DNA from 2 places in the Paenibacillus sp. Negev47 genome. Region 2 is predicted to be linked to the other one. Evidence: a T-box and tRNA genes for the amino acid it is inferred to sense, from the RefSeq annotation. Region 2 holds a T-box; the other holds one or more tRNA genes.
The links. A T-box is a leader RNA that pairs with one kind of tRNA and senses whether it is charged. The one in region 2 lies ahead of tyrS (tyrosine--tRNA ligase), so its partner is inferred to be a tRNA-Tyr.

Region 1 (16,041 bases), 2.4 Mb from region 2:
TTCAAAATGAGCTTATCGCTCTTTTCAATACTTTATTGGAGAGTTTGATCCTGGCTCAGGACGAACGCTGGCGGCATGCCTAATACATGCAAGTCGAGCGGACTTGAAGAGAAGCTTGCTTCTCTGATGGTTAGCGGCGGACGGGTGAGTAACACGTAGGCAACCTGCCCTCAAGTTTGGGACAACTACCGGAAACGGTAGCTAATACCGAATAGTTGTTTTCTTCGCCTGAAGGAAACTGGAAAGACGGAGCAATCTGTCACTTGAGGATGGGCCTGCGGCGCATTAGCTAGTTGGTGAGGTAACGGCTCACCAAGGCGACGATGCGTAGCCGACCTGAGAGGGTGATCGGCCACACTGGGACTGAGACACGGCCCAGACTCCTACGGGAGGCAGCAGTAGGGAATCTTCCGCAATGGGCGAAAGCCTGACGGAGCAATGCCGCGTGAGTGATGAAGGTTTTCGGATCGTAAAGCTCTGTTGCCAGGGAAGAACGCTTGGGAGAGTAACTGCTCTCAAGGTGACGGTACCTGAGAAGAAAGCCCCGGCTAACTACGTGCCAGCAGCCGCGGTAATACGTAGGGGGCAAGCGTTGTCCGGAATTATTGGGCGTAAAGCGCGCGCAGGCGGTCATTTAAGTCTGGTGTTTAATCCCGGGGCTCAACCCCGGATCGCACTGGAAACTGGGTGACTTGAGTGCAGAAGAGGAGAGTGGAATTCCACGTGTAGCGGTGAAATGCGTAGATATGTGGAGGAACACCAGTGGCGAAGGCGACTCTCTGGGCTGTAACTGACGCTGAGGCGCGAAAGCGTGGGGAGCAAACAGGATTAGATACCCTGGTAGTCCACGCCGTAAACGATGAGTGCTAGGTGTTAGGGGTTTCGATACCCTTGGTGCCGAAGTTAACACATTAAGCACTCCGCCTGGGGAGTACGGTCGCAAGACTGAAACTCAAAGGAATTGACGGGGACCCGCACAAGCAGTGGAGTATGTGGTTTAATTCGAAGCAACGCGAAGAACCTTACCAGGTCTTGACATCCCTCTGACCGGTACAGAGATGTATCTTTCCTTCGGGACAGAGGAGACAGGTGGTGCATGGTTGTCGTCAGCTCGTGTCGTGAGATGTTGGGTTAAGTCCCGCAACGAGCGCAACCCTTATATTTAGTTGCCAGCACTTCGGGTGGGCACTCTAGATAGACTGCCGGTGACAAACCGGAGGAAGGTGGGGATGACGTCAAATCATCATGCCCCTTATGACCTGGGCTACACACGTACTACAATGGCCGGTACAACGGGCTGCGAAATCGCGAGATGGAGCCAATCCCAACAAAGCCGGTCTCAGTTCGGATTGCAGGCTGCAACTCGCCTGCATGAAGTCGGAATTGCTAGTAATCGCGGATCAGCATGCCGCGGTGAATACGTTCCCGGGTCTTGTACACACCGCCCGTCACACCACGAGAGTTTATAACACCCGAAGTCGGTGGGGTAACCGCAAGGAGCCAGCCGCCGAAGGTGGGATAGATGATTGGGGTGAAGTCGTAACAAGGTAGCCGTATCGGAAGGTGCGGCTGGATCACCTCCTTTCTATGGAGAATCGTTTCCTGTAACGGAAACATTCAAATAAGCAGGTTCTTAGAACCTGCGACCGCAATTCATTTTGGTCCTTCACCTTGGTGTGGATGAAATGAAGAGCAAAACACTCACTCGTTGCTCAGTTTTGAGAGTTCAAACTCTCAAACGTTTGGTGGCGATAGCGAAGGGGTTCCACACGTTCCCATCCCGAACACGACCGTTAAGCCCTTCAGCGTCAATGGTACTTGGACCGCAGGGTCCTGGGAGAGTAGAACGCCGCCAAGCGTAACCCATTTTGGGTTCAAATAGTATATATAATGTGGGCCCTTAGCTCAGTTGGTTAGAGCGCACCTCTGATAAGGGTGAGGCCGGTGGTTCGAGTCCACCAGGGCCCACCATCTACACCTTTTAACTTCATATGGGGCCATAGCTCAGCTGGGAGAGCGCCTGCCTTGCAAGCAGGAGGTCAGCGGTTCGATCCCGCTTGGCTCCACCAAAAATGTTTTACCAGTTTGTTCTTTGAAAACTAGATATCGAAACGAAACAAACGCGAATTAGAACATTCCTTTTTAGCTGAACTTGTGCAAACAAGTTTCAATAAAAACGGTAGTTAATTGCTTTTGCGATGGTATTGAATGGGAGTGACTTTTGGCTTTGCGCAAGCAAAACAAGGGAAGCGAGCAGTCAAAACCGGAGCAATATGGTTAAGCTACTAAGAGCACACGGAGGATGCCTAGGCGCTAGGAGCCGATGAAGGACGTGGCGAACAACGAAACTGCCTCGGGGAGCTGTAAGCAAGCTTTGATCCGGGGGTGTCCGAATGGGGAAACCCAGCTGGGGTAATTTCCAGTTACTCACAACTGAATACATAGGTTGTGTAGAGGCATACCAGGGGAACTGAAACATCTAAGTACCCTGAGGAAGAGAAAACAATAGTGATTCCGTCAGTAGCGGCGAGCGAACGCGGAGAAGCCCAAACCAGAGAGCTTGCTCTTTGGGGTTGTGGGACGTCTCACATGGAGTTACAAAGGAACCGGTTAAGCGAAGAGGTCTGGAAAGGCCCGCCAAAGAAGGTAAAAGCCCTGTAATTGAAAGTTGGTTCCCTCCGAGACGGATCCCGAGTAGTGCGGGGCACGTGAAACCCCGTATGAATCCGGCAGGACCATCTGCCAAGGCTAAATACTTCCTAGCGACCGATAGTGAAGCAGTACCGTGAGGGAAAGGTGAAAAGCACCCCGGAAGGGGAGTGAAATAGAACCTGAAACCGTGTGCTTACAAAAAGTCAGAGCCCGTTTTAGGGGTGATGGCGTGCCTTTTGTAGAATGAACCGGCGAGTTACGTTCCCGTGCAAGGTTAAGGTGAAGAGCCGGAGCCGCAGCGAAAGCGAGTCTGAATAGGGCGACATAGTACGTGGACGTAGACCCGAAACCGGGTGATCTACCCCTGTCCAGGGTGAAGGTGCGGTAACACGCACTGGAGGCCCGAACCCACGCATGTTGAAAAATGCGGGGATGAGGTGGGGGTAGCGGAGAAATTCCAATCGAACTCGGAGATAGCTGGTTCTCCCCGAAATAGCTTTAGGGCTAGCCTCGGAAAACAGAGTCGTGGAGGTAGAGCACTGATTGGGTGCGGGGCCCGCAAGGGTTACCAAGCTCAGTCAAACTCCGAATGCCATAGACTTACTTCCGGGAGTCAGACAGTGAGTGCTAAGATCCATTGTCAAAAGGGAAACAGCCCAGACCATCAGCTAAGGTCCCCAAGTGTGTGTTAAGTGGGAAAGGATGTGGAGTTGCACAGACAACCAGGATGTTGGCTTAGAAGCAGCCATCATTTAAAGAGTGCGTAATAGCTCACTGGTCGAGTGACTCTGCGCCGAAAATGTAACGGGGCTAAACACACCACCGAAGCTATGGCTTGATACGATGTATCAGGGGTAGGGGAGCGTTGTATAAGGGTTGAAGGTGTACCGTAAGGAGCGCTGGACATTATACAAGTGAGAATGCCGGTATGAGTAACGAAAAGATCAGTGAGAATCTGATCCGCCGAAAGCCTAAGGGTTCCTGAGGAAGGCTCGTCCGCTCAGGGTAAGTCGGGACCTAAGGCGAGGCCGAAAGGCGTAGTCGAAGGACAACAGGTCGAAATTCCTGTACCACCGTAAGCCGTTATGAGCAATGGGGGGACGCAGTAGGGTAGTGACGCGGACTGATGGATGTCCGTCTAAGCAGTAAGGCTGATGTGTAGGCAAATCCGCACATCGTAAGGCTGAGCTGTGATGGGGAGTGAAAATTACAGTAGCGAAGGTCATGATCTCACACTGCCAAGAAAAGCCTCTAGCCAGGTGATGGTGCCCGTACCGCAAACCGACACAGGTAGGCGAGAAGAGTATTCTAAGGCGCGCGGAAGAACTCTCGTTAAGGAACTCGGCAAAATGACCCCGTAACTTCGGGAGAAGGGGTGCCCCGGTAGTGTGAATAGCACGAGGGGGCCGCAGTGAAAAGGCCCAAGCGACTGTTTAGCAAAAACACAGGTCTGTGCGAAGCCGTAAGGCGAAGTATACGGGCTGACGCCTGCCCGGTGCTGGAAGGTTAAGGGGAGTGGTTAGGGAGTAATCCCGAAGCTGTGAACCGAAGCCCCAGTAAACGGCGGCCGTAACTATAACGGTCCTAAGGTAGCGAAATTCCTTGTCAGGTAAATTCTGACCCGCACGAATGGCGTAACGACTTGGGCGCTGTCTCAACGAGAGATCCGGTGAAATTTTAATACCTGTGAAGATGCAGGTTACCCGCGACAAGACGGAAAGACCCCATGGAGCTTTACTGCAGCTTGATATTGAATTTGGGTACGATCTGTACAGGATAGGTGGGAGCCTTTGAAGCGTGAGCGCCAGCTTGCGTGGAGGCAACGTTGGGATACCACCCTGATCGTATCTAGGTTCTAACCTGGTACCGTAATCCGGTGCGGGGACAGTGTCAGGTGGGCAGTTTGACTGGGGCGGTCGCCTCCTAAAGAGTAACGGAGGCGCCCAAAGGTTCCCTCAGAATGGTTGGAAATCATTCGAAGAGTGCAAAGGCATAAGGGAGCTTGACTGCGAGACCTACAAGTCGAGCAGGGACGAAAGTCGGGCTTAGTGATCCGGTGGTACCGCATGGAAGGGCCATCGCTCAACGGATAAAAGCTACCCTGGGGATAACAGGCTTATCTCCCCCAAGAGTCCACATCGACGGGGAGGTTTGGCACCTCGATGTCGGCTCATCGCATCCTGGGGCTGAAGTAGGTCCCAAGGGTTGGGCTGTTCGCCCATTAAAGCGGTACGCGAGCTGGGTTCAGAACGTCGTGAGACAGTTCGGTCCCTATCTGTCGTGGGCGTAGGAAATTTGAGAGGAGCTGTCCTTAGTACGAGAGGACCGGGATGGACGTACCGCTGGTGTACCAGTTGTTCCGCCAGGAGCACCGCTGGGTAGCTATGTACGGAAGGGATAAACGCTGAAAGCATCTAAGCGTGAAGCCCCCCTCAAGATGAGATTTCCCAGTATGTAAGACCCCTTGAAGACGACGAGGTAGATAGGCTGGGGGTGGAAGTGCAGCAATGCATGGAGCTGACCAGTACTAATCGGTCGAGGGCTTATCCAATAGCAAGTTTTTAAATCGCATGTTTCGTTTCGAATCTAGTTTTCAGGGAGCAATCCTTGAATGATGTTGAAGATTGTTATTTGGAGAGATACCCAAGTGGCTATAAGGGGACCCTCTGCTAAGGGGTTAGACTGCGTAAGCGGTGCGAGGGTTCGAATCCCTCTCTCTCCGCCATCTTTACCTTAAGATGGACAAGCAATCAAGACACAATTAATATGGCGGTGTAGCTCAGCTGGCTAGAGCGTACGGTTCATACCCGTAAGGTCGGGGGTTCGATCCCCTCCGCCGCTACCATATTACCCAGGAGGCTTAGCTCAGCTGGGAGAGCATCTGCCTTACAAGCAGAGGGTCGGGGGTTCGATCCCCTCAGCCTCCACCATATACGCCGGTGTAGCTCAACTGGTAGAGCAACTGACTTGTAATCAGTAGGTTGGGGGTTCAAGTCCTCTCGCCGGCACCATTAATGCCTGGAACCGTGGTGTAGTTGGCCTAACATGCCTGCCTGTCACGCAGGAGATCGCGGGTTCGAATCCCGTCGGTTCCGCCATTAATCCTAAAAATTAAATATGGCTCGGTAGCTCAGTCGGTAGAGCAGAGGACTGAAAATCCTCGTGTCGGCGGTTCGATTCCGTCCCGAGCCACCTTTAATCCTTGGAGGATTAGCGAAGTGGCCAAACGCATCAGACTGTAAATCTGCTCCCGTACGGGTTCGGTGGTTCGAATCCATCATCCTCCACCAGTTTTATGAGTCATTAGCTCAGTTGGTAGAGCACCTGACTTTTAATCAGGGTGTCGAAGGTTCGAGCCCTTCATGACTCATCTTTTAGAAAAGAGTGATTAATCATTAATTTGATTAGTCACTCTTTTTTGTTATGTAATTTTAGCTGAATATGGATATTTATTAATGCTGTGCAAGATATGATAAAATAGTAGAAAATAAGCAGAGTGGTGGCGTTCATTATATGAAGCTCATACCTGATCTAAAACAACAAATTGAAGTCATTATAGGTACAACTTTGGATGAATACGAAATCACAATACAAGAATGGATGCAATCTGTGGAGAATTTGGTTTCTCTTCATGGACAATCGGAGAACTTTGGTGATGAAGGTGAGAGTCAGGAGCTGCCTGATCAATCTAGATCTCAAGGTTCATTATCCAATGTGATCAGTCTGAATACGGGAGAGCGTATATTTTTTAAGGTTCGGATGAATGAAAAAGAAGAGACCGTCGTGTGTTGGGGATGTGCTGCAAGGTCTATCACTGTGGAAACACGGCAATTAATTGAGCTTTTGATCCGTACTAACACGGGACTAACCGCTGAGGCACAGCCTGTTGTATATGAGAATGATAGAGAGCAGTATCTAACTGAATTGGGTCTCTGGCTTAAAGTGCAGATCGAACAACCAACCAAGCAGGATTCTGAAGCTGTTCCTGATCGGTTTTTAGTGGCGGCAGGATTGAATACGGAGAAGATTCTGTTCTTGTTGCAAGGGGATACACCAGATGCACATCGTTTACGTTCCAAGGAACTCAACAAGTTGCTCGAGAGTTATTTTGGCGAGGAGATTGTATTGATTCCTTTAGGGGAGCAAGAGTGGATTTTCATGGGGGATAAAGAGATTGTTACAGAAGAAGCCGAGGAAGATACGACGGAGGCCAAGAAAGACTCACTAAACGCTTTTTGTCTGGGGCTGCATGAATTGGTCGCAAGTGAGTGGGCAGGCGTGTTCCATCTCTCTGCATCCCTACCATGCATTCCGGCACAACAACTAGTATCGGTCACAGCTCTTCTTAAAGAGAGTGTTCAATTGGGCAGGGCGTTCCATGTTACGCAGCATATCCATCTTCCATGGGATCTGCACCTGGAGCGGTTGGTAGCGAGCATTCCAGATGAACAACGCATACGTTTTATACAGGAAACAGGCAAAGACACGTTAATCTTCAATGACAGTGAGACACTTGCTACGCTTGAAACCTTTTTTAGCCTGGACTGTAATGTTAGCGAGACAGCTAAACGTCTTTTCATTCATCGTAACACGTTGGTATACCGTCTGGACAAGATCAAACAGGAGATTGGCTATGATGTGAGGCACTTCGAAAGTGCTGTTCTGGTGCAGTTTTTGCTGCTTATGTACAAAGTGACGAAAAAGCATTGATATTTTTGTGCAGTTTGCGAATAGTCAAACTTCACGTAGATAGGGTATTATAAAAATACAAATTGTATTCGATTACAAAATGATCTCTGAGGAGGCAACAATCATGGCTGGAGTACGTTTAGAGCATATTTTCAAAAAATACCCGGGTTCTGATAAAGCAACTGTAGTTGACATTAACCTGGACATTAAAGATAAAGAATTTCTGGTGTTGGTAGGTCCGTCCGGTTGTGGTAAATCAACAACACTGCGTATGATCGCAGGCCTTGAGGAAATTTCTGAAGGTAAACTCTATATCGGTGACCGTGTCGTTAATGATGTTGCACCTAAAGACCGCGATATCGCGATGGTATTCCAATCCTATGCCTTGTATCCGCATATGAGCGTATATCAAAACATGGCGTTTGGTTTGAAATTGCGTAAGGTTAAAAAAGATGAGATCGACAAACGTGTACGTGAAGCAGCTAAAATCCTGGATATCGAGCATTTGCTTGAGCGTAAACCTAAGGCATTGTCCGGTGGTCAACGTCAACGTGTCGCTTTGGGACGTGCGATTGTCCGTGATCCACAAGTGTTCTTGATGGATGAGCCTCTCTCCAACTTGGATGCTAAACTGCGTGGTCAAATGCGTGCAGAGATCACTAAACTTGCGAAACGTTTGGAAACGACTGTTATCTACGTAACGCATGACCAGATCGAAGCTATGACGATGGGTGATCGGATCGTTGTTATGAAGGATGGTATCATCCAACAAGCAGCTTCTCCGGAAGAGTTGTATAACCTGCCGGCTAACCTGTTCGTAGCTGGTTTCATCGGTTCCCCGACAATGAACTTTATCTCGGGTAAACTGGCTGAGCAAGGTGCTAATCTTCACTTCGTAGCTCCAGGCGTGGATGTAGAAATCCCGCAAGGTAAAGCACAAGTGTTGAAATCTAGAGGATACATTGGCAAAGAAGTGATTCTGGGTGTTCGTCCAGAAGACATTCACGAAGAGCCAGTATTCCTGGAAGCATCCCCGAACTCTGTATTCTCTACTCACGTAGATGTAACAGAGAACTTGGGTCACGAAATGCTCCTCTACTTGAGCGGTGTTGGTAATGATACAACGATCGCACGTGTAGACGGACGTTCTAACACTCGTGATGGTTCTACAGTTAAAATGGCCATCGATATGAACAAAGTTCATATTTTTGACAAAGAGACTGAAGTGAACGTACTTCTTCAAGACTAATAATACTGAGATTCCTCGGTGACGATGGAACCTGACAGTTAACGCAATTATACATTGTATTGAGAGCCCCTTCCGTTATTGCTGGAAGGGGCTTTTTTAAGATTATTGAATCTATACGTTTTCAGCGGGTCTGAAGGATTCGATGATCGTAAGAAATCTACTAAACCACGAATGTAGCATCCTCGATACGGCTTCGATCAGAAGACTTTTTCTTACTAATGGTTGTGGCAGGCCCCGATTGCATTCAGCTCGGAATTCATTTAAGATTATTTGAAGGTCTGTCTTCTTATTATTAAGAGAATCGACTGTTGGAAGGGTATGCAATCTGTACCCAATGTTGTGAATGCGCTAATAATGGAAAGAACTGATACACGATCTGAATTACATAGAGAGACAGCGAATGCTGAAAGGAAGAGACAAATGGCGAAAAAAGTGAAAGTATCCGAATTGGTACAGCAGTTTCAGTTGGAGGTTGTTTCTGGATCTCAAGGGCTGAAAAGAGTCATTACGGTAGATGATCTGAACCGTCCTGGTCTGGAAATGGCCGGTTATTTTGAATACCATCCACAAGAACGCGTACAGTTGCTTGGAAGAACGGAGCTTGCCTTTTTCGCAATGTTGCCGGAGCAAGAACGACGTGATCGTATGCAACGTCTTTGTACGGAAGAGACGCCTTGTATCGTTGTAACGCGCGGACTTGAAGTTCCGCAAGAACTGATTGATATCAGTGAAGAACGGGACCTGGCTGTATTGCGCAGTAATATGGCCACAACGATTCTGTCCAGCCGGATTACCGGATTTTTGGAGGGCAAATTAGCACCTACTGCAACGATTCATGGTGTACTGTGTGATGTATACGGGGTTGGTATGTTGATCACAGGTAGTAGCGGTATTGGTAAGAGCGAAACAGCGCTTGAACTGGTTAAACGCGGACACCGGCTGATTGCCGATGATGCCGTAGAAATCCGCCAAACATCAGACTTTCAGCTGCACGGTACTGCACCTGAACTGATCCGCCATTTACTCGAAATTCGAGGCGTGGGTATTATCAACGTCATGACTTTGTTCGGAGCCGGTGCGGTTCGTAATAACAAACGGATTACCTTGGTTGTACGTCTGGAAGCATGGCAGCAGGATAAACAATATGATCGTCTGGGTCTGGATGAGGAGACTACACGGATCATTGATACCGATGTGCCACTCGTTACGATTCCTGTTCGTCCGGGACGGAACTTGGCCGTTATTATCGAAGTGGCCGGCATGAACTATCGTCTGAAACAGATGGGTCTTAATGCTGCACTGCAATTCACGAACAAGCTGACAGCAACCATCTCGGAAGATATGGAAGACATGGATTAAGAAGCATATATAAATTGAACTTATGATAAATGGTTGACATGTACTGCTTCTCTGAAGGCGCAGGGCATGCCAACCATTCGTCATGCGTGCGATTGATCGAATCTATAGGAGTGTGAATGAATGGATACATTATTACTGTTGAACCCGATCGCGTTCTCTATCGGAGCGTTAAAGGTTCACTGGTACGGGCTTATTCTTGGTGCCGCAGCACTTGTAGGACTATTGCTCGTGATCCGGGAGGGTAAAAGATACAATATCCCGCAGGAAGTGTTCATGGACATGGTTCTGTTGGGTGTACCATCTGCCATCATTGGCGCCCGCATCTACTACGTAGCATTTAAATGGGAAGATTATAAGGATAATTTCTGGGATGTTTTTAAAATATGGAATGGCGGTATCGCCATCTACGGTGCACTTATCGGTGCCATCATCTGTGCAGTCATTTTCTTCCGTCGTAAAGGGTATAACTTCTGGCGTATGGCCGATATCTGTGCGCCTGGACTGATTGTTGGACAGTTAATTGGTCGCTGGGGGAATTTTGTGAACCAGGAAGCCTACGGCGGTCCTGTAGAAGAATCATTTTTGAGAGACAAGCTTCATCTGCCAGACTTTATTGTGAATCAAATGAACATAGACGGCGTGTTCCACCATCCTGCGTTTTTGTATGAATCGATGTGGAGTCTCGTTGGCTTGGTTTTGCTGCTGGTTCTGCGTCGTCAGAAGTTTCTGCGTTCAGGTGAACTGTTCATGTCTTATTTCATCTGGTACTCCATCGGCCGCTTCTTTATTGAAGCTTTGCGTACGGACAGTCTGGGCTTCCAGGCTCCGCAGTGGGTTGCTTCATTAGTGGACGGGTTGTGGTCTCCAATGACTGCAATGGGCTTCGAACAAGGGTATCTTGATCCTGCATACGGTAATGTGAGAATCTCACAACTGCTCGCTATTGGCATCATTATTGTTGCTGTTGTATTCATTATGGTGAGAAGAGTGACAGGTAAAGCGGATGTTCGTTACAGTGATCCGATTGTATCGACTAAAGTTCCTGCAGATGATATGGAGCATACGGGAACGGTTGCTGGCAAAGAGAATAAGGTAACGCCTCCAGCCAAAGACGATCCGAAGCAAGTTGATGATAAAAAGGAGTAATGCAGCATGATTGACACGGTACTGTTCGATCTGGATGGAACGATTATTGATACCAATGAGCTGATTATCAGCTCATTCCAGCATGTCATGGGGGGATGGGAACATTCAGCTCCATGGACACGGGAACAGATTATTCCGCATATGGGTGGCACACTGGAGCAGCAAATGCGCACCTTCTCAGGACAGGAGGAAGTCTCCGAGTACGTGAAAGGTTACCGTGCCTATAATGATATCCATCATGAAGCGATGGTTAGACCTTTTCCGCATGTTATTGAGGTAGTAGAAGCTCTGCATCAGGCTGGCATTGTGATGGGCGTGGTCACAACCAAAATTCGTCCATCTACATTAAAGGTGCTGGAGCGTTTTGATCTACTGAAGTATATGAAGACGATTGTAACAGTGACTGACGTAACGAATCCGAAGCCGCACGCTGAACCTGTACTGAAAGCCATGACGGAACTGGGTGCAGATCCTGCCAAAACGTTAATGGTGGGTGACAGTCCGGTGGATATCCAATCGGCACAAAATGCGGGCGCTCTCTCAGCAGGAGTTGCATGGTCTCTTAAAGGGGAAACGATCCTGAATGGATATGGCCCCGATCATATGTTGCATGATATGAGAGACTTGTTGAAACTCATCCGTATTGAAACGGAACGTTCATGAGAAAAGTAACCCGCTATCCGGTAGAGGACCAGAATGCACTTTGGCATATCTACAAGACAGTGAGTCCGTGGAAGGGCGTTCGTAATTTTATCTGGATCCAGTTGTCACGCTACTGTCCGATTCTACCGGTGAAGAACTGGATTTACCGCCGGATGCTCGGTATGAAGGTGGGAAAACACACGGCCTTTGGCCTGATGGTGATGGTAGATGTGTTCTTTCCGGAGAAAATAACGGTCGGTGAAAACTCGGTCATTGGTTACAACACAACGATTCTCGCTCATGAGTATCTCATTAAGGAGTACAGGCTCGGTGAGGTGATTATCGGGGAAAATGTATTGATTGGTGCCAATACAACAATTCTGCCCGGGGTGACTATAGGGGATGGAGCCGTTGTGGCTGCCGGAGCTGTCGTACATAAGGATGTTGCTCCAGGAGCTTTTGTTGGAGGCAATCCACTACGTGATCTATCACGTCCGGCAGCTACTACGGAAGAGACTGTCTTTAACATGGATGATTCTTCTCAGGGTAGTGTGCATTAAGTCCATAAAGTGATAAATGAATGAAGATGAATCAATGAAGATGATTCGAAGTAAAAAGCTGCTGATGGCAGCTTTTTTCGTATATAAATACCGATTGGTGAGGGTAACGGTGCGTGTATATAACAATATGTTCATCCAAGGGCGTTCAAGCCCCGGTATTGTTGACGGTAATGCGGATTTCATGTTATCATATCCCATATCCTTTAGTTTGTTAGCACTTTACCATGTGAAAGCACCTTGAGAATTAAACATGATAAAGATTGAACTAAACCAATAGTTGAAGGCTTTTGCGGCAATACGGTGATTCGGGTTTATAAGATAGAATGGGGATTTACACTACATAAATCCTGTTGAAATAGAACGAGTGCGACACTTAAATTACTGACTCGGGGTGAATATAACCAATGTCCAAACCAAAAGGTTTTGAAAAACCGACCGGATTCCGCGACTATACACCACATGTAGTATCCAAGCTACGGACGATTGAACGAAATGTACTGGAATGCATGGAACGCTGGGGTTACCGTCAGATCATCACGCCAACGATTGAATATTACGATACCGTAGGAGTAGCAAGCTCTACATCAGATCGAAAACTGTTTAAATTATTGAACAGCCGCGGAACCACGCTGGTGCTAAGATCGGATCTAACGGCTCCGATAGCACGTGTAGTTTCGTCTATGCTCAAAGATGAGCAGTTTCCGCTGCGTCTGTCCTACCATGCCAACGTATTCCGCTCCATTGAAGAGGAAGCTGGACGTGAAGCTGAATTCTTCCAGACAGGCGTGGAGCTGGTCGGGGACGACTCACCTGAAGCGGATGCAGAAGTTGTTGCGTTAGCAATTGCCTCTTTGCAGGCAGCGGGGGTATCTTCTTTTAAAATAGCAATGGGGCATATGGGATTCCTGAACGGATTATTGGAGGAAGTGATTCCAGGCCAGACCGCTGAGCAGGAGCAATTGAAGGAAGGTCTGCTCGGACGTGATTATGTCGGCTATCGCCAGTCCATTGAAGCATTGAATCTGGAGCCTAAGCTGAAAGAACAGCTCGAAGCGATCCTGCGTCTACGTGGTGGTAAGGAAGTATGCACACATGCGGCAGAGCTAAGTTCAAGCGCTGAAGCAGCTCAATCGATAGCACATCTGTGTGCGGTATTCGAAGTGTTGGAGGCTTACGGTGTATCCGAGCATGTACTGATTGATCTGACGATGATCGGTGATTTCTCCTATTATACGGGCATGACGTTTGAAGGGTATGCGGCAGAACTGGGCTCACCGGTATGTAGCGGCGGACGGTATGATAATCTGTTACAACAGTTTGGGCGCTCGTTGCCAGCTACAGGCTTTGCACTGAAAACCAACCGGATTATTGATGGCGTTCATGGCATTATCATTGAAGAGAAAAAACTAATACTTATCCAATATAGCTCGAAACGTCGGGCCGAGGCACTAACAGAAGCAGCAAGATTACGCAGTATGGGTCAAAATGTAGTGACACTCCTTCTTCCTGAAGACGGGGCTGAGGGAAATGCTGTATCGAGTGGTGCAACAATTGTTCAGGCTGAGCAGGTTATTACTTACGGATCTGAAGAAGGAGGACGCTGAGATGTCGGATATTCTGAAGGTGGCCATGCCGAAGGGACGAATCTATAAAAAAGCCTCCAAATTGTTCCGTGAAGCGGGACTGGATATTCCAGAAGACGTGGACGATACACGCAGACTGGTCATTGAAGTACCGGAAGCGGGAATGGAATTCATCATGGCGAAGCCCGTGGATGTTCCAACGTATGTGGAGTACGGTGTTGCCGATATCGGAATTGTTGGTAAAGACGTGCTGCTGGAGGAAGATCGGGATGTGTACGAACTGTTGAATCTGGGAATCGCCCAGTGCCGTATGTCTGTGATCGGACTTCCCGACTGGAAGCCAGGCATCCAGCAACGTGTTGCAACGAAGTATCCAAGGATTGCTTCGCAGTATTTCCGGGAGCAGGGGCAACAGGTCGAGGTGATCAAGCTGAATGGTTCCATTGAGCTTGCACCCCTGATTGGTCTGGCAGACCGGATTGTCGATCTGGTGGAGACAGGTCAGACGCTGCGCGAGAACGGACTTGTGGAGATGACAGGCATTCTGGATATCACGAGCCGTCTTATCGCCAATCGGGTAAGTTATCGGATGAAAAATGCACGAATCCAGGCTTTGTGTGATGCACTTCAGCAGGTCATTCCGGCTTCGAATGAGATTTCGGCGGGAAGTCTTCGGGGATAAACTAATGCGTCGGAAATATAGATGAGAAACATGTAAAGCAAAGGTAAGAGGCACAACATAGAAACGAATCGGCATAAATAGGCAGGCATTACAGGGGATAAGGAGGTTGTACGCATGAAAATTGTACCTGCACGGGAGTTTGATCTGAAGCGGGAAGTAGAGTATGGTACGCCGGAGCAAAATGAAACGGTACGGCGCATTGTCAGCGACATTCGCCGGGAGGGAGATACGGCCCTGCTGCGTTACACGGAGCAGCTGGATCGCACGAAGCTGACGGCAGCGGAGCTACGCGTACCGCAGGAAGAGCTGCAGGCGGCTTATGCAGCTGTGGAGCCATCCTTTGTGACGGCGATTCGCCAAGCTGCCGCCAACATTCGTGCGTTTCACGAGAAGCAGAAACGCAATTCTTGGATGGATTGGCAGCCGGACGGCAGTCTGCTGGGCCAGGTCATCCGACCGCTGAAGCGGGTCGGTGTCTATGTACCTGGCGGCAAAGCAGCGTATCCATCGTCTGTGCTGATGAATGTGATTCCGGCACAGGTGGCAGGCGTGCCGGAGATTGTTCTCGTGACGCCGCCGTCTACGAACGGCGGCGAAGGTATTGACCCGTACATTCTCGTTGCTGCTGCGGAAGCAGGCGTGAGCGAGATGTACCGGGTTGGCGGCGCTCAGGCCATCGCCGCCCTGGCTTACGGCACGGAAAGCATTGCCCCGGTCGACAAGATCTGTGGACCGGGCAATATCTACGTGGCGCTCGCGAAGCGCGAGGTGTACGGTGCGGTCGATATCGACAGTATCGCCGGGCCGAGTGAGATTGTGGTGCTCGCCGATGATACGGCGAATCCGGTGTATGTCGCCGCAGACCTGTTGTCGCAGGCGGAACATGACGAGATGGCATCGGCCATTCTCGTCACCAATTCGGCCTCGCTGGCGGAAGCCGTGCAGGGCGAAGTGCAGCGCCAGCTTGCTGTGCTGCCGCGGCGGGATATCGCTGCTGCTTCCGTGGAGCAGTATGGCGCGATTATAGTAGTCGATTCCATCGATGAGGGAATCGATGTGGTGAACCGGCTCGCACCGGAGCATCTGGAGATCATGGTGCAGGAGCCAATGGCTTACGCTGGCCGGATCGAAAATGCCGGCGCGATTTTCCTCGGCCCGTACAGTTCGGAGCCGGTAGGGGATTATTTTGCCGGACCGAATCATATTATTCCGACCAATGGAACTGCGCGGTTCAGTTCACCGGTGGATGTGGATGATTTTATCAAGAAGTCGAGTCTGATCTATTATAGTAAAGAAGCGCTGCTGCAGAACGGAGCGGCTATCATAGAGTTGGCCCGCCATGAGGGTCTTGAGGGACATGCCCGTGCAATCGCTGTACGGTTAGAACAGGAAGGAAAGGCGGAATCAGACAATGGATAAGCAAAATAATGGTGTGGAACTTGGAAACAAAGGTGCGGTGCGCCAAGCAGAGGTTGATCG
Region 2 (16,041 bases):
CCACGGCCACATACTCCGGTGCGTAAAATACCGAACGAGTCACTTCGCCTATCGTAATCTTGGCTTCATTCTCTTCCTTATTACAGCTGGTGAGCGCCACAATGATAATCAGCAGAATAACAATGCCCCGGACGAACCATGGCGTGTATTTCATGATCTTTCCCTCCTTCATTGGTTTCAGCAGTTTCTCTCTATTATGGATATGCCGCTGCCCAACAAAAGGTTAAGAACTTAAATACAAAAAAGAGCCGGGCAATGATGTCCGACTCTTCAGCTCTTCTAAATGCTATTCAATATAGTGTTTATTGGATACTACAGCTTGTAAATCTCGGCATATTTGGCTTCCAAATAATCGGCCAGATAATCCGGGTTCAATTCTTCGCCCGTTACGGCAACAATCAATTCGGAAGGTGTACGACTTTTGCCATAGCGATAGATCTTGTCTGTAAGCCATTCTTTGATTGGAATCAGATTACCTTCGGCAATATGGATATCAAACTCCGGCATTTCCTTGCGCAATGTATGTAGAATTTGAGCTGCATACATGTTACCCAGAGAATACGAAGCAAAGTAACCGAAGTCACCACCGGACCAGTGAACATCCTGAAGAACGCCTTCTCCATCATTCGTTGGCATAATACCGAGGTATTCCTTGTATTTTGCATTCCAGGTCTCTGGCAGATCCTTCACTTCAAGACCATCGTTAAACAGCATTTTCTCAATCTCATAGCGAATAATAATGTGCAGGTTGTAGGTCAGTTCATCGGCTTCAATCCGAATCAGCGAGCTTTCCACCCGGTTGATTGCACGATAGAAGTCTTCCAGTTCAACCTCGTTCAGTTGCGGGAAATGCTGCTGCAAATCCTTGTAATAGCGTGTCCAGAATGGCAGGCTGCGACCAATCATATTTTCCCATAGACGAGACTGAGACTCATGAATACCCATCGAAGTTCCTTCGGCAAGAAGGGTGCCCGCCAGACTGTCATCAATATTTTGCTCATACAGGGCATGTCCGCCCTCATGCAGTGAACTGAAGACTGCGCTTGCTACATCATCCTGCAGATAGTGTGTGGTGATCCGCACATCACCCGGGTTAAGGCCTGTTGCAAAAGGATGAACGCTCTCGTCCAAACGTCCTGCCTCAAAGTCATAGCCCATCTGTTCCAGGATGAACAGGCTGAACTTTTGCTGTTGTTCGGTGTCAAACAGCTGGTTCAAAAACTCTGTATTCGGCTTGTGGTCCGAAGCATTAATCTTCTCTTGCAAAGGCACCAAACGTGCTTTGAGGCGAGCGAACACAGCATCCACTTTTTCAACCGTCAGATCCGGCTCATACATATCAAGCAGCGTATCATAACGAGTATCTTTCACACCCCAATAATCAATAAACTCTTGTTTAAGCTTAACGATATCTGTCAGATAGGGTGAGAACCCTGCGAAATCACTGTTATGTTTGGCATCTTCCCATGCCGTTTCCGACTTGGCTGTAAGCACAGTATAGGCTTGTACTTTTTCCGGTGGTACGGACTGACTGCGATCATATTCTTTCTTGCAATCTTCAACCAGACGACGATCTATATCTTCGAGTTGTTCCAATACCGCTGGAGCAGTTAATGCATCCAGGTAGGTCTTCATGTCAGCCGAAGTTTGCAATTTGAATGCTTCGGTGGACAACATACCCAGCGTCTCCGAACGAGTCGGAACGCCTTTTTTCGGCGCACCTGTGCGCAAATCCCAGTGAAGCAAACCAATGGCTTCATGATAACTCTTAATTTTACGAGCCAAATTACGGAAGGAATCCAAATGTTCCTGTGTTTGTTTATCCATTGTTAACGTCCACCTCTTCAAAAAAAGTTTATACACCTATTGATGATACTTTTCCCATTGAGTATAATCAACTTTTAACAGAGGCAAATTGCATTATTCTACTACAAGTGAGTGTTCAAAAAGTCTGGTTTTCAGTACCGAGAAGATGGAATGAAGAAGAAATGGAGTAGCGGAGCGTAGGAAAACTACGTGAGCAACGGACATTTCAGCTGAATTTCATCTTCGATGCTGATGATGCCCAAGGCATGATTCGTAATCAAAAGTGGACTTTTTGAACAACCTCTAAAAAGGTTGGAGTAATGCCGTCTGCTGACGGTGATATACCAAAAAAGCAAAGGCGCGTAGGACAAGCTGCATCGATTGCAAGTGGCCGTGCTCGTCGTATTGGATAACAGGAGGCAATGGACATGAACAACATTCAAGAGATTTTGGCTTACAACAAATCATTTGTCGAGACCAAAGAATACGAAAAGTATACGGCTGGCAAGTTTCCAACCAAAAAGATGGTTATCATCACTTGTATGGATACACGTCTGGTGGAAATGCTGCCCAAGGCCATGAATCTGAAGAACGGTGATGTGAAAATCATCAAAAACGCAGGCGCGATTATCTCTCAGCCTTTCGGCAGTGTAATGCGTAGTGTGCTTGTCGCCATCTATGAACTGGGTGCAGATGAAGTCCTGGTTGTGGGACATACGGAATGTGGTATGGCTTCCCTTCACGCAGAGACAATGATTGGACATATGGTTGAGCGTGGCGTATCTGAAGAAGTCATGACAACCCTGGAGAACTCCGGCATCCGTTTGCAAAAGTGGTTGCGCGGGTTTGACAGCGTCGAAGAAGGGGTAAAACATACTGTGGAAGTGATCAAGAAGCATCCTTTACTTCCTCCCAATGTACCCGTCCACGGCATGGTTATCGATTCTGCCACAGGTGAGCTTGATCTTGTCGCTGAGGGGTATGGACAACAGGAATCTCTCTAAATGGTTTGGAGTGCGGACCTTATGGTCCGCACTTTTTTTGTCTAAATTAAGGCAGTTGTTCTGTCAGGTTGTCAAACCATACAGTTTCAGTGTACACTTTTATGAAAGCGGTCAAAGAAATCAAAATTGATTGTTTTCTCTGATCCAGCCCTAATATTAAGGAGACATGTGCATGAACATACTTTCCTACGGATTGCTCGGGCTGCTTACCCGCGAGGAGTCATCGGGCTATGATCTGATGCTGAAGATTCAGCCGCATTGGCAGGCCAAACACAGCCAGATCTACCCACTCCTGTCCAAGATGGAAAACGATGAGTTATTGGCCTCCCGCTGGGTACAACAGTCTGACAAACCGGACAAGAAAATGTACGCAGTTACGGAAAAAGGCATTGAAAAGCTCTTGGAATGGATGATTACTCCTGTTACCGCACCGGTTACACGCGATGAGTTTAATTTGCGTATCTTGTGTGTTGGCATTGCGGAAGACGGAAGCATGAGACGCATTCTTAACGAGCGTAAAAGCTGGTTTATGGAACGCATACGTTATTTCGAGGAACTGAAGTCACGTATACCTCTGGATAATCTTCGTGTAGGCAACCGAGACTTTGGAAGCTACATCCTGGTACAAAAAGGGTTAATGAATGCACAAACAGGCCTGGAATGGTGTAACTGGGTTACCCAATTGCTTGATGGCCAAGCTGCAATTCAAGACCCAAGCCCAAGCGTTTCAGAAATTTAATCAAAATTTGAAACGTTCCTGCAAGTTGACCGTATTACATGAGTAAGGCCCATTTTTGGGCTTGTCAAACAAATTAATCGGGGGGTTACGATCTTTACAATGAAGAAAAAATTTGGAGTTAAACATCTAATGATGGTATTTATGGCCTTTACATTATTGTTCGCAACAGTGGGAGTAACGAATCCGGATTCTGCGGATGCAAGACGTGGTGGCGGATTCAAATCCGGCACGAAAAGTTATACCAACACACCTAAGAAATCCGACTCCAACAGCAACGTGAATCAATCCAATTCCGGCAATAACTCCGGTACTGGCGCAGCTGCAACTCGTGGTGGTGGATTCTTCGGCGGTGGCGGCGGCTTCATGAAAGGCATGATGCTTGGTGGTCTTGCTGGTATGATGTTCGGCGGACTGTTCGGTGGCATGGGCGCCCTGGGTAACATCCTTGGATTGCTCGTGAACGTTGCAGCAATTATGTTGATTGTTATGCTGGCTATGGCACTCTTCAGAGCCATCTCCAATCGTCGCAAACCTGCAGCGGATGGCCGTCATGACCGTCGCAATGATCGTGATGATGACCGTAACAGAAACGGACGGTACTAATCTCTATGGTTCTGAGCATGGATGAAATTGTGAATGCAATCTGTATTCATATGGCAGAACGTAAGGGTGTACGTCCAACCGATGTGAATGTAGAACTGAGCTGGGAAGAAGATACAGGTTATTCCGCTGAAGTTTGGATCCAAGGACGCAGTCAATATCTGGTCGAGTCCAACATGATTGAAGCGATTCTTCGCTACCTGCACAGTGAATACAACATCCGGGCGTACCGTGAGAACGTACGACTTGATCTGGATGAAGAGATCACAGCGATCGTAAATCAATAAGATAGGTCACTCACACTGGCCTGATATACGAAAGACCCGCCTCCCCTCTGTCGCCTGACAGAGATGGAAGGCGGTCTTTTTGTTTGTTTCTGTAATTGTATAAGTGTACGTTTTAATTGTCAGACACTAGGATTGAAGCTTAACCAGACTGTAGTTCTTTTTACCTTTACGGATAATGATGAATTTACCGCCAATGGCATGCTCTGCTGAAACTGTGAATTCAAGCTCAGTAATTTTCTCACCATTCATGGAAATCGCACCTTTAGTGACATCCTCACGTGCCTGGCGTTTGGATGGCTCCAGCCCCAGATCCACGAGCCAGTCGACGATATTTTTCGCTTCGCCGTCTGTTTCAAACGTTGGCATTTCCTTGAAGCCCTGCTCGATTTCATCAGCTGTCAGGGAGCGGATATCTCCACTAAACAGCGCTGCTGTAATACGTTTAGCCTGTTCGAGCATTTCTTCGCTGTGAACGAATTTTGTCATTTCTTCCGCGAGTGCTTTCTGTGCTTCACGTTTGTGTGGCTCTGTCTCTACCTTTTGAGCCAAAGCTTCAATTTCTTCTTTGCTGAGGAAAGTAAAGTATTTCAAGTATTTAATGACATCACGATCATCTGTATTCGCCCAGAACTGGTAGAACTCAAATGGTGTTGTTTTGTTCGCGTCAAGCCAGATTGCGCCACCAGCTGTTTTACCGAATTTAGTTCCGTCAGATTTGAGCATGAGCGGAATGGTCAGACCGTACGCCTTTGCTTCAGATCCTTCTTTTTTGCGAATCAGATCGAGACCACTCGTGATATTTCCCCATTGATCCGAACCGCCGATTTGCAGTTGTACATCTTCGTTCTGGAACAGGTGCAGATAGTCGAGGGATTGAAGAATCTGGTAGGAAAACTCGGTGAATGAGATTCCGCCTTCCAGTCGGCTCGCAACTACATCCTTGGCCAGCATCGTATTGAGGTTGAAGTTTTTGCCGTAGTCGCGTAAAAATTCAATCACATTGATTTTGTGTGTCCAATCGTAGTTGTTCACCATACGAACCTGATTATCACCGTCTGTTACGAACAACTTTTTCATCTGCGCTGTCAGTGCATCCACATTCTCCTGCACTTGTTCCATCGTTTGCAAGGATCGCTCTGCCTGACGACCACTTGGATCACCAATCGTACCTGTAGCTCCACCAATCAGAATGACCGGACGGTGTCCTGCCAGTTGAAAACGTTTCAGCATCATGAAGGGAATGAGATGTCCGATATGCATACTATCCCCCGTAGGATCAACTCCACAGTACAATGAGACTGATTTGGTTTCAGTCAGTTCACGCAATCCCTCTGCATCGGTCTGCTGGTTAATGGCGTCGCGCCACTCTAGTTCATCAATAATATTCATTCGTAAAAACCCCTTTTCTATCCTCAAGATTCAGTCATGATCTACGTTAAATTACGAAATACACGCTGGAACGGCTTTTTTGGACACAAAAAAATCGCCTCCTTGTCTTTATTAGACACAGGGACGATTATCATAACCGTGGTACCACCCAAATTGCATGAACAACACGTGACCTTAACACGCTATCCATACCACTTTCGGCAATATATCGTTTGCCCATCCGCTTGGCATTACCCAAGTACTCCAGAGTGTAATTCGCAGCCCTTGTATGTATCAGGTTCCATCAACCCCTGACTTTCTGTAACAGGGACAAAGCCGCTACTGCGCTCCATCAACGTGATTCATGTATTTAATTTATAGCAAGTATAGCCGAACGTTGGAGTCATTGCAAGGTCAAGTCTGCAAACTTTAAATATAACAATGGACAAGCACATAAACTCAACTTATATGGTCATTATGTTCAACTTTCCGTGATAATAGTGATGTGCCTTCTCTGCAATCTGATCCTCATTGTTCCAACATTGCTGATCCAGCATATCAAGTTGCTGCTCCTGCATAGAGCAGCAATTTCCTGTTCATTTGAAGTTAAGGCTTCCCATCCTTGTTCAGATTCATTCTTTTTTTCGAGAAATGATAATGCATAGCCATACCATACGTCATTAATATCTTGCTATGCCAGTGTAAATACAGATCACCGATCTGTTGAGGGCTTTCTGAACGCCCCTGTCCAGATCCTTCATCACTTCGTATGATAGGGGACACCATCCCATTTAAAGATATCAAACAAGCATTAACATAGTTTTCCATCTGTTGCCTGCGGAATGCTGTTCGCTCTAACAACTGTATAATGAAAAAGCTGCCTAAGGCAGCCTCTTCATTACACACTGTTCAATCAGGTCCCACAAAAAGTCTGATACGAAGTATTGCACTGTGCAGGCAGTTCGGCATATTCAGCCTGTTCAGGTGAGTGCGCGAACGGATCGGAAAGAACAGCCAAAAGCTTCTCCATCACGCTAAGGTCTCCGTAATTCTCCGCTCGCTCAAGTGCTTCTTCGACCCGATGATTACGAGGAATGACTGCCGGATTGCTCGTTCTCATTAACTGTTGTGATACTTCTCTCGTCTCTTGCTGTCTGTCCAATCTTGCTTGCCACCGCTCATTCCATTCAGCAAATTCTGTCGTGCCAAACAAAGTTGTCCCTTCCAAGTTATCAAAGGTCAATGCCAAGAACGTATTCGTGTAATCTGCACTATGCTTCTCCATGAGTTCAAGAAGGTCTTTGATCAGGGCTTCATCTTCTGTCTCTTCATTCAACAAGCCCAGTTTGGCCCGCATTCCCTTAAGCCAATGATGATGGTACAATTCCGAAAATTGTGCGATCGCATCCTGAGCGAGTTGCACGGCCTGTTCTTCATCTTCGTGCAATAGTGGCAGAAGTGTCTCGGCAAATCGAGCCAAATTCCATCCAGCAATATACGGCTGATTCCCATAAGCATACCGACCTTGCGTGTCAATGGAGCTAAATACGGTTGAAGGATTGTAAGCATCCATAAAGGCGCATGGGCCATAATCGATGGTCTCACCGCTGATCGCCATGTTATCCGTGTTCATCACCCCATGAATGAAACCAACACGCTGCCACTGCGCAACGAGCGCGGCCTGACGCTTAATCACTTCCTGAAGGAGCAAAAGATAGCGATTCTCAGCTTGGGCGACATCAGGAAAATGTCGATCCAGTGTATAATCAGCCAACGCTTGGAGATCGTCGATAGACCCCCATCTGGCTGCGTACTGGAAAGTTGCTACCCGGATATGACTGGAAGCCACTCGGGTCAATATGGCCCCAGGCCGTTCTGTTTCGCGGATAATGTTTTCTCCGGTAGATACTACTGCCAGACTTCGGGTTGTTGGAATACCCAGTGCATACATCGCTTCACTAATGATATATTCTCGCAACATGGGACCAACAGCAGCACGTCCATCCCCTCCACGAGAGTAAGGTGTTCTTCCTGAACCTTTCAGCTGGATATCCACTCGCTCGCCTTGTGGCGTAATCTGTTCTCCCAGCAGCAAAGCCCGTCCATCACCAAGCATGTTAAAATTGCCGAATTGATGTCCTGCATAGGCCTGAGCTAAAGGCTCGGCTCCTTCCGGAATCAGGTTACCCGCGAAAATTTTCGCTCCTTCATCACTGTCAAGAGACTCCACATTCAGACCCAGACTGGATGCAAGCAGTCTATTGAAGATGATCAACTTCGGTGATTCAACAGGTACTGCGTCCTGACTTGTAAAAAAGGGTTGCGGTAACTGCGCATAACTATTGTCCAAATTCCATCCTTTGTTCAACGTCTCTTGTTGCATGGTGATCACAACTCCTTTTCTGTGCCCAAGGGATTTACCCCTGGTTTTATTTTAGCCTTTGTGAACCAATGCTCATTTATGTAGTCGCATGGAAATTCAATGTAGTGAACATATAAAATGTTCTTGATGAAACTTTAGCATATTTGTATTCCTTTTGCATTCCTCATAAATAGTAAGCACAAAAAATCCAAGAGGTTTCTTTACCAAGTGGGGGCACTGCCCTTCATTCCACTTCCCAGAAAAACCGTCTTGGATCTATTTCGTTTACACGCTAACATGTCTGTTATTACAAGAATTACGTGTGTACTTCTTGAGCCTGTACAGGCTGTACTGGCAAACTCTTATTTTTGAAACCGAGGTTAAAGAAGACATTGAGCAGGATCGCTGACAGGCTTCCCGTGATAATACCATCGCTAACAATGATGCGAATACTTTGAGGAAGCTGGGCAAACAGATCGGGTACAGCAGTAACGCCGAGCCCAAGTGAAACGGAGCAAGCCACGATCAACAGATTGGATTGTTTGCCGAAGTCGACGTTTTGCAGCATTTTGATCCCGGATGACACGACCATTCCGAACAGTACGACAGTCGCACCACCTAATACAGCACTCGGAATAATGGTTGCAAAAGCTGCTACTTTGGGAATAAGTCCGAGAAAGATAAGGATGCCTCCAGCCGCAACAACCACATTGGTCGTTTTCACCTTGGAGAGCTGAACCAAACCGACATTCTGAGCGAATGTATTGTATGGAAAAGCATTGAATATGCCGCCAAGGACAAACGCAAGACCTTCTGCGCGATATCCCCGTGCCAGATCTTTTTCGTTGATCGGTTGATCACAGATTTTGCTCAAAGCCATAAATACACCTGTGGACTCGATGATAACCACCGTACCTACAATGATCATTGTAATAATGGGGCCGATTTCGAAGGTTGGCCATCCAAAGTAGAAGGGCTGGGGCAAATGGAACCAGGAGGCTTCCTGTACAGCGGCAAAATTCACCTTTCCCATGAAGGCTGCGACGAGGGTCCCCACGATAATACCAAGGAGAACAGCCAGGGATTTCACAAAACCGCGAGCATATCGATTCAGGATCAGAATGAAAAGTAATACGCCAAAGGAAAGTGCCAAATTGTCCAAACTTCCAAAATTCTCGCTGTTTGCTCCACCCGCCATGTTTTTAATGCCTGTTGGGATTAGTGCAAGACCGATGATGGTCACAACTGTACCTATAACGACTGGGGGAAACAATTTGACAATTTTGCTGAAAAACACGGCAAAGATGACGATAAATACTCCCGCTGCTATGATGGAGCCATAAATGGCTGGAATCCCGTATTGTGACCCAATTGCAATCATGGGTGTGACCGCTACAAAAGAGCTTCCAAGCACCGCCGGCAAACCTATACCCAAGTACTTCCCTTTCCGAGCCTGAAGCCATGTTGCAATCCCGCACGTTAACAGGTCAATGGATACCAGATACGCCAACTGCTCTGCAGTCAGATTTAACGCTCTTCCCACAAGCAAAGGCACCAAAATTGCTCCCGCATACATCGCCAATACGTGCTGAATCCCCAGTGAAAAAATTCTCATCTTTTTAGTTTCTTTCATCCCACGTTGCCCCCCTGAAATTAGAATCAACCGAACCGCTGCAAAATCATGTTATGTTGATTCACATTATATAAACTATTCAGGGAAGTTCCATGATTCATAACATAGAATTGTTATACGAGATAAAGAGTTCAACTTAAATTGGGCATGTTATACAAAAGAAAATCTATACCATTCGTTTAGCGTCATAATAGTTAACACTTGTGATTGAGCAACACCTATTTACATCCAGAAGAAGTACCTAGAGATGAACAACTTCCTCACGTTACTCTATTTCTGACCAATTGCGATAAGCATGCTTGTGAGCTAGAATGTTCAATAGCAAAGGGTTGGTGATTCGCATCGTACATATCAACAGAAACAACGAAAATTCCAAATATTTTATACTCGAACATTCATCTTTCAAACTCCGACAGATCCAACATATCAAAAACACTGCCACCGATTGGGAGCTAAAACTCCAGTTCATTGAATCCCACTTACTTGTTTTTGCAGCAAGCGGACGAGGATGGCTAACCATTGATGGACAGTACATCGAATGGCAAGAAGGTAGTGTGTACATCTGTAACCCTGGTCAACTGGTACAGGCAGCAGCAAAATCACTGGATGAACGCGGCCTTTACCTTCTGCGATTCGATATCATTATCGATCACGATTCAAGGACGACTGACTCCGTTCGGCCAATCCAAGGCGAACTTCCTTTTCCTATAAAAGAAAAGATTATTCTTTCTTCACCAGTTTCTATAAACGCTTTGTGCGAGAATATTACGAAATACCTGCAAAGTGAGGATCGTCTGAAGCAGTTCCGAAGTCAAATTTACTTTCAGGAACTCCTGCATCACCTCTTTCAAGATGACTTACTTGTTGATGAAAATGATCCGGAGGCAGCTCTCGAATATGTAAAATCCTATATGGAACAGCATTATCAACAAGAGTTAACTATTGAACATTTGGCAAAGGTGGCAGGAATAAGTTCTCGTCATTTTATGAGACTGTTTAAGAAAAGGTATGGATGCAGCGCAATCGAATATCTGGCTGTTTATCGAATTAATCAAGCTCAGAAACTTATGAAAATGGGCGGTGAATACCGACTCAAGGATATCGCCAGTCACGTAGGTTATCCTGACGATATTTATTTTCGTCGCAAATTCAAGCAGATTGCGGGCATCCCTCCAGCCACGTTTATTAGGAACAACAAGCAAAAAATTGTTGCCTATAACCCTTTTAATATCGGACAATTGCTGCCTTTAGAGATTACTCCTATTGCCGCACCGGGAGATCATCCCTGGACTGATTATTACAAGAGAAAGTACGGAGCAGATCTGGTCCTATCATTGCATTCAAATAACGCGTCAAAAAGAGAAGAACTTCTTCTGGCTAATCCGGATTATGTTATCGGAATTGACAATATGGTTTCCGCTGAGGATCAGGCTTGGATTAAACAAATCGCACCTGCCTTTTTCGTGCCCTGGTTAGACCACAACTGGCGTGAACATGTACAGCTGATTGCGGAATTTCTGGACAAAATGTCCCAGGCCGAAATCTGGTTTGAAAAATACGAACGAAAGTCACGCTTTGTAAAAGAACAAATACAGTCCACCATTAAAAAAGATACGCTTCTTGTTCTTAGAGTCTCAGGAGATCTGATACACATTTTGGGCTGCAGAAGCCTCGCTACGGTCTTTTACGATGATTTGCACATTTCTCCCCCACATGATATCGATAGCTCGATGCCCAATCTTGGGATTACACCTGCAGAGCTGGCCAAATATGATGCTGATCGTTTAGTGATAATCCGTGATGAGGATGCGCGCTCACAGTCCGGTTGGCAATTGCTCATGCAATCTGAACCATGGCGTAATCTCAAAGCGGTCCGAAATGGTCGGATCGATTTTCTACCTACGTACCCATGGATAGAATATACGGCATTTACGCATGATCTGGTTTTGGATGAGGTGCTGATGCTTTGGCGTAATCGTGCATAAAACGTTGTCATGATCGTCAATATTCCGGAAGTTGAAAAACATTTATACTCTTTTTATGTGATAATGATAATCAATCTTATTGTGAGATTGTCAATTGCAAATTTTATTTATTCAAGGGGAGCATCAAGAAATGAAACAAAAACGAGGTTGGAGTACAGGAATCATTATTGTATTGTTAATCGCGCTGTGCACTGCCTGTGCAGGAAGCAACACAGGGTCAGATACTTCAGGAACTGCCACTGGAGATTCCGGCACAACAGAAACAGCGTTATCTGATAAAAATCGTGTTGTAGCTAGTGAAAAAGGAGATGTCAGCATCCCTGCTGATCCCCAAAGAATTGTTGGTCTTTCAGTTGTTTACCCAGAATTTCTGTATGCTCTGGGTGTAAAACCTGTTGCGGTACAGAACTACCATCCAGAATTCCCGGCTTATCTGCAAGAGGCATTGAAAGACACATTGAAGACTGGGCTCGCCCAAACACCTAATTTTGAAGCGATTCTATCCACGCAACCAGATCTTATTATTGCTCCAGCCTGGTGGTCCGATAAGGACTATGATCAACTGACGGCCATTGCCCCAACCGTTCTTCTGCCGCAGCGAGACAACTGGCGGGATGAACTGCGAGATATCGCTGAAGTTCTGGGCAAGAAAGATCTGGCTGAAAAGGTCATCACTGACCTGCAGGTTCAAGAAGCAGAAGCCAAGAAGACACTGGATACCCTTGTTGGCGATGAAACGGTTATGTATATGATGATCATGGCTGACGAGATCGTTATATATGGAGAAAATATCGATCGGGGCAAATTCATTCATCAAGAGCTGGGTTTAAATCCGGTCAAAGATTTTCCACAGAGTGAAATGAGTGTCTCAATTTCTTTGGAAAAGATCCCTGAGTACAACCCTGATCATATTATTTTACAGTTGGATGATGAGTCCAGTGATAAAGTGCAAAAGAGATACAAGGAAATGATGAATAGTTCGTTGTGGGAAAATATGACTGCAGTCAAGAAAAACCAGGTATATACCATGGGCGGTAAGGAATGGTTTAGTCTGGGCATGTCTCCGCTGGCAGATAGCAACGCAGTGAACGATGTGCTTCAAGCCTTTGAGAAGAAAGAAAATTAAACGTGGAAGTAAACGAGCTGGAGAATCGTTATTTCCTAAGTTTGCATGATACCGATCCTATGCATCTGCTGTTTACCATTTCTGCTACAGATCTTCTTCATGAAAATCATATGAACCATTTGCTCGACACGTATGGCCCTCTGATCAAGTCAGGCGAACGCTGTGTGACCGCAGCTTTTTTCTGCAACTGGTATGCTTCCGTATGTAGTGCGCTTCAGAACATGCTGTTTGGAGGTGCCGATTATATTTACGATTTGTCTTTATCTAATATCAGTGTGCAACTGTACATCAAGGAACAATACCCGTTGTTTTCATTTAAAATTAAAAATACAAAGCGTATTCAGATTCCCAAGCGTAACCGTGAAGAATGGTGTGCACAGATTCTACAAGTATTCTATAAAGAGAACGTACGACCGCTGTTAGAAGCGTTATCCGACATAACTCAGATCAGCGTCCTCTCTTTATGGGGACAAGTCGTCAGCGCTTTATACAGTTATATGGAAGAAGAACTATCCGAAACATCAGATGAGAATAGGAAGGGAAGTATTACTTTCCAAAAACATATTCTTCGCCGTGGGTTGGATGCCAGTACTTTGGGACTTCTAAAAAATCCGTTTGACATCAAATTGAGGTTTACCCAGCATATAAATGACCCTGGTCGGCAAGTTTTGATCAAACCTTCCTGCTGTCAGGCTTATCGTCTGGATGCCAAATTCGGATACTGCTACGATTGTCCCCGCCTGAAAGAAGTGGATAGAGCATCCATGCGCGCAGGCTCATGCGGTTAGTTGAGAAAATAGAACAGGTCATGTTGAGAAGTAATATCTCGACATGACCTGTTTCTATTTTCGGAAGTTGTACTCTATCTCTAAACGCTGCTCCATTACCTCTCCGTTCTGATGAACCCTCTCTGTAAACAATACTTTTTCTTTGGTCATGAGGACAACGGATGAAGCTCTGGTCCCATAGTCGAATTTGCCACTTTTAACGAATATGGGAGAAAGCAAACGTTCCCACTCCAATGGAACACCTGTATGGGGGAGAAGCTCATCCACTGAAGGGTCTGCCATTTGCAGCAAATCTAATATTTGCTCTGTCAGGGAACCTTCGCCCTCCCCGTTGATGATTTTTTCCAATCCTTCTTTTCCACGTCTCACCTTGGGCCAATCTGTATTGATCAAGTGATTACTAATCCCGTATATTCCCGGTTTCAACTTCATCACGATATTACCCACATTAGAATAATAATAGAGGTCGTCAGGATCACCCACCAACAAATTGTAGCCAGGATAATCATTGCGATTTTGCTGCGCACGTTGCATATATTGCTCAGGTGTGGACGTTCCCTTTAAAAAATCAGCAACCAGATCTCCTCTGGAGCACTTGGCATGTACCTCTTCATTCGGATCACGATAATTCGTGACAGCAGCCAGACGCCCACCTGTGGTTATGCCCATCCAGGTTCCCATTTTCGATAAATCCCGGCCAGCCAAAATATGAGGATAATCTTCCCAAAAATGAGCTTGTGCTGTAGGTCTGTGATAGAATTCATCCCTATTTGATCCCAATATAAGTGGATACTTCGAATTCATTTTGTAAGCAAATAAAATTAAACACATGGGGATTTCAACTCCTATATTCGTCAAACCTCGATATCGTCGTTTTATATCGCATAATCAACCACAATAACATCTTCTACCCAACCATCTAATGAAGCTACAAATGCCTGATGAGCAGGATGTGGACCATAGGCGCGCAATGCCTCCTGATCTTCAAACGTCACTCGCAAGCCAATCGTGTAACCTTGGATACGATCCGTTTCCTCCGTAGTATTGATTCCCGCGGTCAGCGAGACAATTCCTGGAATCTGTTCCTGTAACGCGAGCAATTGAGCCACCAGTTCCTGTTGCTTCGCTAATGTGATTTTATCGTTAAATTTAAAAACAACCAAATGTTCAAACATCTTGTTATTCCTCCTATGTCCATCGAATAGTAATGCAATTTCGTTAAATGAAGTCAATTCAACAATTCCAATCCGCCCATCATATAGGGGACCACTCTCTTGGCTAAGTCAGCAGGGGATTCCTGTCTTCCTTCGATATTCCATCGATACGTTATTCCATAGATTGACCAACTTAACATGGTCGCAGTAGCTTTCAGCGTTTTAAGATCTACGTCTCTCGCTCCTTGCAGCATGAATTGAAGAAGGAACTGCTCCAGCTGCGTTTTGATATTCTCTTCAATAATCGGTGCAATTGTATCATATTTTTTGATGCACTCATTGCTTGAGACGTGGTAGTCACATAACGAATATATAAGCTGCTGCATGGTCTCGGCTGACAATCGGGCTTCCGGATCCACTCTTTTCGTTACATATTCCATAAATGCATCCGATAACAAAGCTTCGAGCAGCACATATTTATCCTGAAAATGGGCGTAAAATGTAGCTCTGTTGATTGTGGCTTGTTCTGTAATATTCTGAATGGTAATACTACTGAAGTTTTTAAGGTTCAATTGGTTTAAAAACGCATCAAGAATTAATTGACGCGTGCGAATTACACGCGGATCATTCGAGTTTGGAGACAATACACCAGACATGTCCCAATCCTCCTTCGTACACAAAATATTTGGCTAGACTCCTTCATTATAGATAAGTGCTATTTGTTCAACAAGTGAAAGTAAGTGTACAAACACAATACAATAATCCGAGTCTTTCGCTTAAGCAACAAAATGCTCCGATTGTTGGTTGAGCATGCCTATAGACCTTGTTAAGATTGCACTCGTACCCGCTTGAAGGTGCAACATAATGGAGGTGCTTAGTTTGAGTAATCAACAACATAACGTTATTTCTACGGAGCTTCTGTTTCAACCATACACCGTTCAAAAATTAAACCTGTCCTCACGAATTGTCATGTCCCCCATGGCTCGCGCTTTTTCCCCGGATGGTGTACCGGGAGCCGATGTAGCAGCATATTATCGTCGACGCGCGGAGCAAGGTGTTGGCTTAATTATTACAGAAGGTGCAACCATTGAACATCCATCTGCATCAAGTGAGCCTAGAATCCCTCATATGTATGGGGAAGCAGCTCTTCAAGGCTGGGCTGAAGTGGTTCGACAAGTCCATGCTGCCG

Region 1: it encodes a tRNA-Tyr, which carries the amino acid that the T-box ahead of tyrS (tyrosine--tRNA ligase) is inferred to sense. The anticodon was not compared.

The regions. Positions count from the first base shown of each region.
Region 1 covers NZ_CM177754.1:141,122-157,162, forward strand. Annotated here, with positions in the region: rRNA gene AC4G47_RS00675 (16S ribosomal RNA) at 33-1,585, shown strand; rRNA gene rrf (5S ribosomal RNA) at 1,742-1,858, shown strand; tRNA gene AC4G47_RS00685 (tRNA-Ile) at 1,895-1,971, shown strand; tRNA gene AC4G47_RS00690 (tRNA-Ala) at 1,994-2,069, shown strand; rRNA gene AC4G47_RS00695 (23S ribosomal RNA) at 2,276-5,203, shown strand; tRNA gene AC4G47_RS00700 (tRNA-Ser) at 5,286-5,377, shown strand; tRNA gene AC4G47_RS00705 (tRNA-Met) at 5,421-5,497, shown strand; tRNA gene AC4G47_RS00710 (tRNA-Val) at 5,507-5,582, shown strand; tRNA gene AC4G47_RS00715 (tRNA-Thr) at 5,588-5,663, shown strand; tRNA gene AC4G47_RS00720 (tRNA-Asp) at 5,673-5,750, shown strand; tRNA gene AC4G47_RS00725 (tRNA-Phe) at 5,772-5,844, shown strand; tRNA gene AC4G47_RS00730 (tRNA-Tyr) at 5,857-5,942, shown strand; tRNA gene AC4G47_RS00735 (tRNA-Lys) at 5,950-6,022, shown strand; gene AC4G47_RS00740 (PucR family transcriptional regulator) at 6,166-7,362, shown strand; gene AC4G47_RS00745 (ABC transporter ATP-binding protein) at 7,466-8,590, shown strand; gene hprK (HPr(Ser) kinase/phosphatase) at 9,011-9,949, shown strand; gene lgt (prolipoprotein diacylglyceryl transferase) at 10,070-11,095, shown strand; gene ppaX (pyrophosphatase PpaX) at 11,102-11,758, shown strand; gene AC4G47_RS00765 (acyltransferase) at 11,755-12,297, shown strand; gene AC4G47_RS00770 (ATP phosphoribosyltransferase regulatory subunit) at 12,702-13,901, shown strand; gene hisG (ATP phosphoribosyltransferase) at 13,903-14,562, shown strand; gene hisD (histidinol dehydrogenase) at 14,677-15,981, shown strand; gene hisB (imidazoleglycerol-phosphate dehydratase HisB) at 15,974-16,041, shown strand, end outside.
Region 2 covers NZ_CM177754.1:2,581,457-2,597,497, reverse strand. Annotated here, with positions in the region: gene AC4G47_RS11975 (ABC transporter substrate-binding protein) at 1-154, opposite strand, end outside; gene AC4G47_RS11970 (carboxypeptidase M32) at 313-1,827, opposite strand; gene AC4G47_RS11965 (beta-class carbonic anhydrase) at 2,235-2,810, shown strand; gene AC4G47_RS11960 (PadR family transcriptional regulator) at 2,983-3,549, shown strand; gene AC4G47_RS11955 (hypothetical protein) at 3,649-4,152, shown strand; gene AC4G47_RS11950 (YxcD family protein) at 4,158-4,436, shown strand; gene tyrS (tyrosine--tRNA ligase) at 4,563-5,825, opposite strand; T-box leader at 5,942-6,169, opposite strand; gene AC4G47_RS11940 (protein adenylyltransferase SelO) at 6,718-8,187, opposite strand; gene AC4G47_RS11935 (nucleobase:cation symporter-2 family protein) at 8,483-9,799, opposite strand; gene AC4G47_RS11930 (helix-turn-helix domain-containing protein) at 10,111-11,784, shown strand; gene AC4G47_RS11925 (ABC transporter substrate-binding protein) at 11,915-12,910, shown strand; gene AC4G47_RS11920 (hypothetical protein) at 12,913-13,698, shown strand; gene AC4G47_RS11915 (NRDE family protein) at 13,753-14,529, opposite strand; gene AC4G47_RS11910 (Dabb family protein) at 14,574-14,873, opposite strand; gene AC4G47_RS11905 (TetR/AcrR family transcriptional regulator) at 14,927-15,508, opposite strand; gene AC4G47_RS11900 (NADH:flavin oxidoreductase) at 15,732-16,041, shown strand, end outside.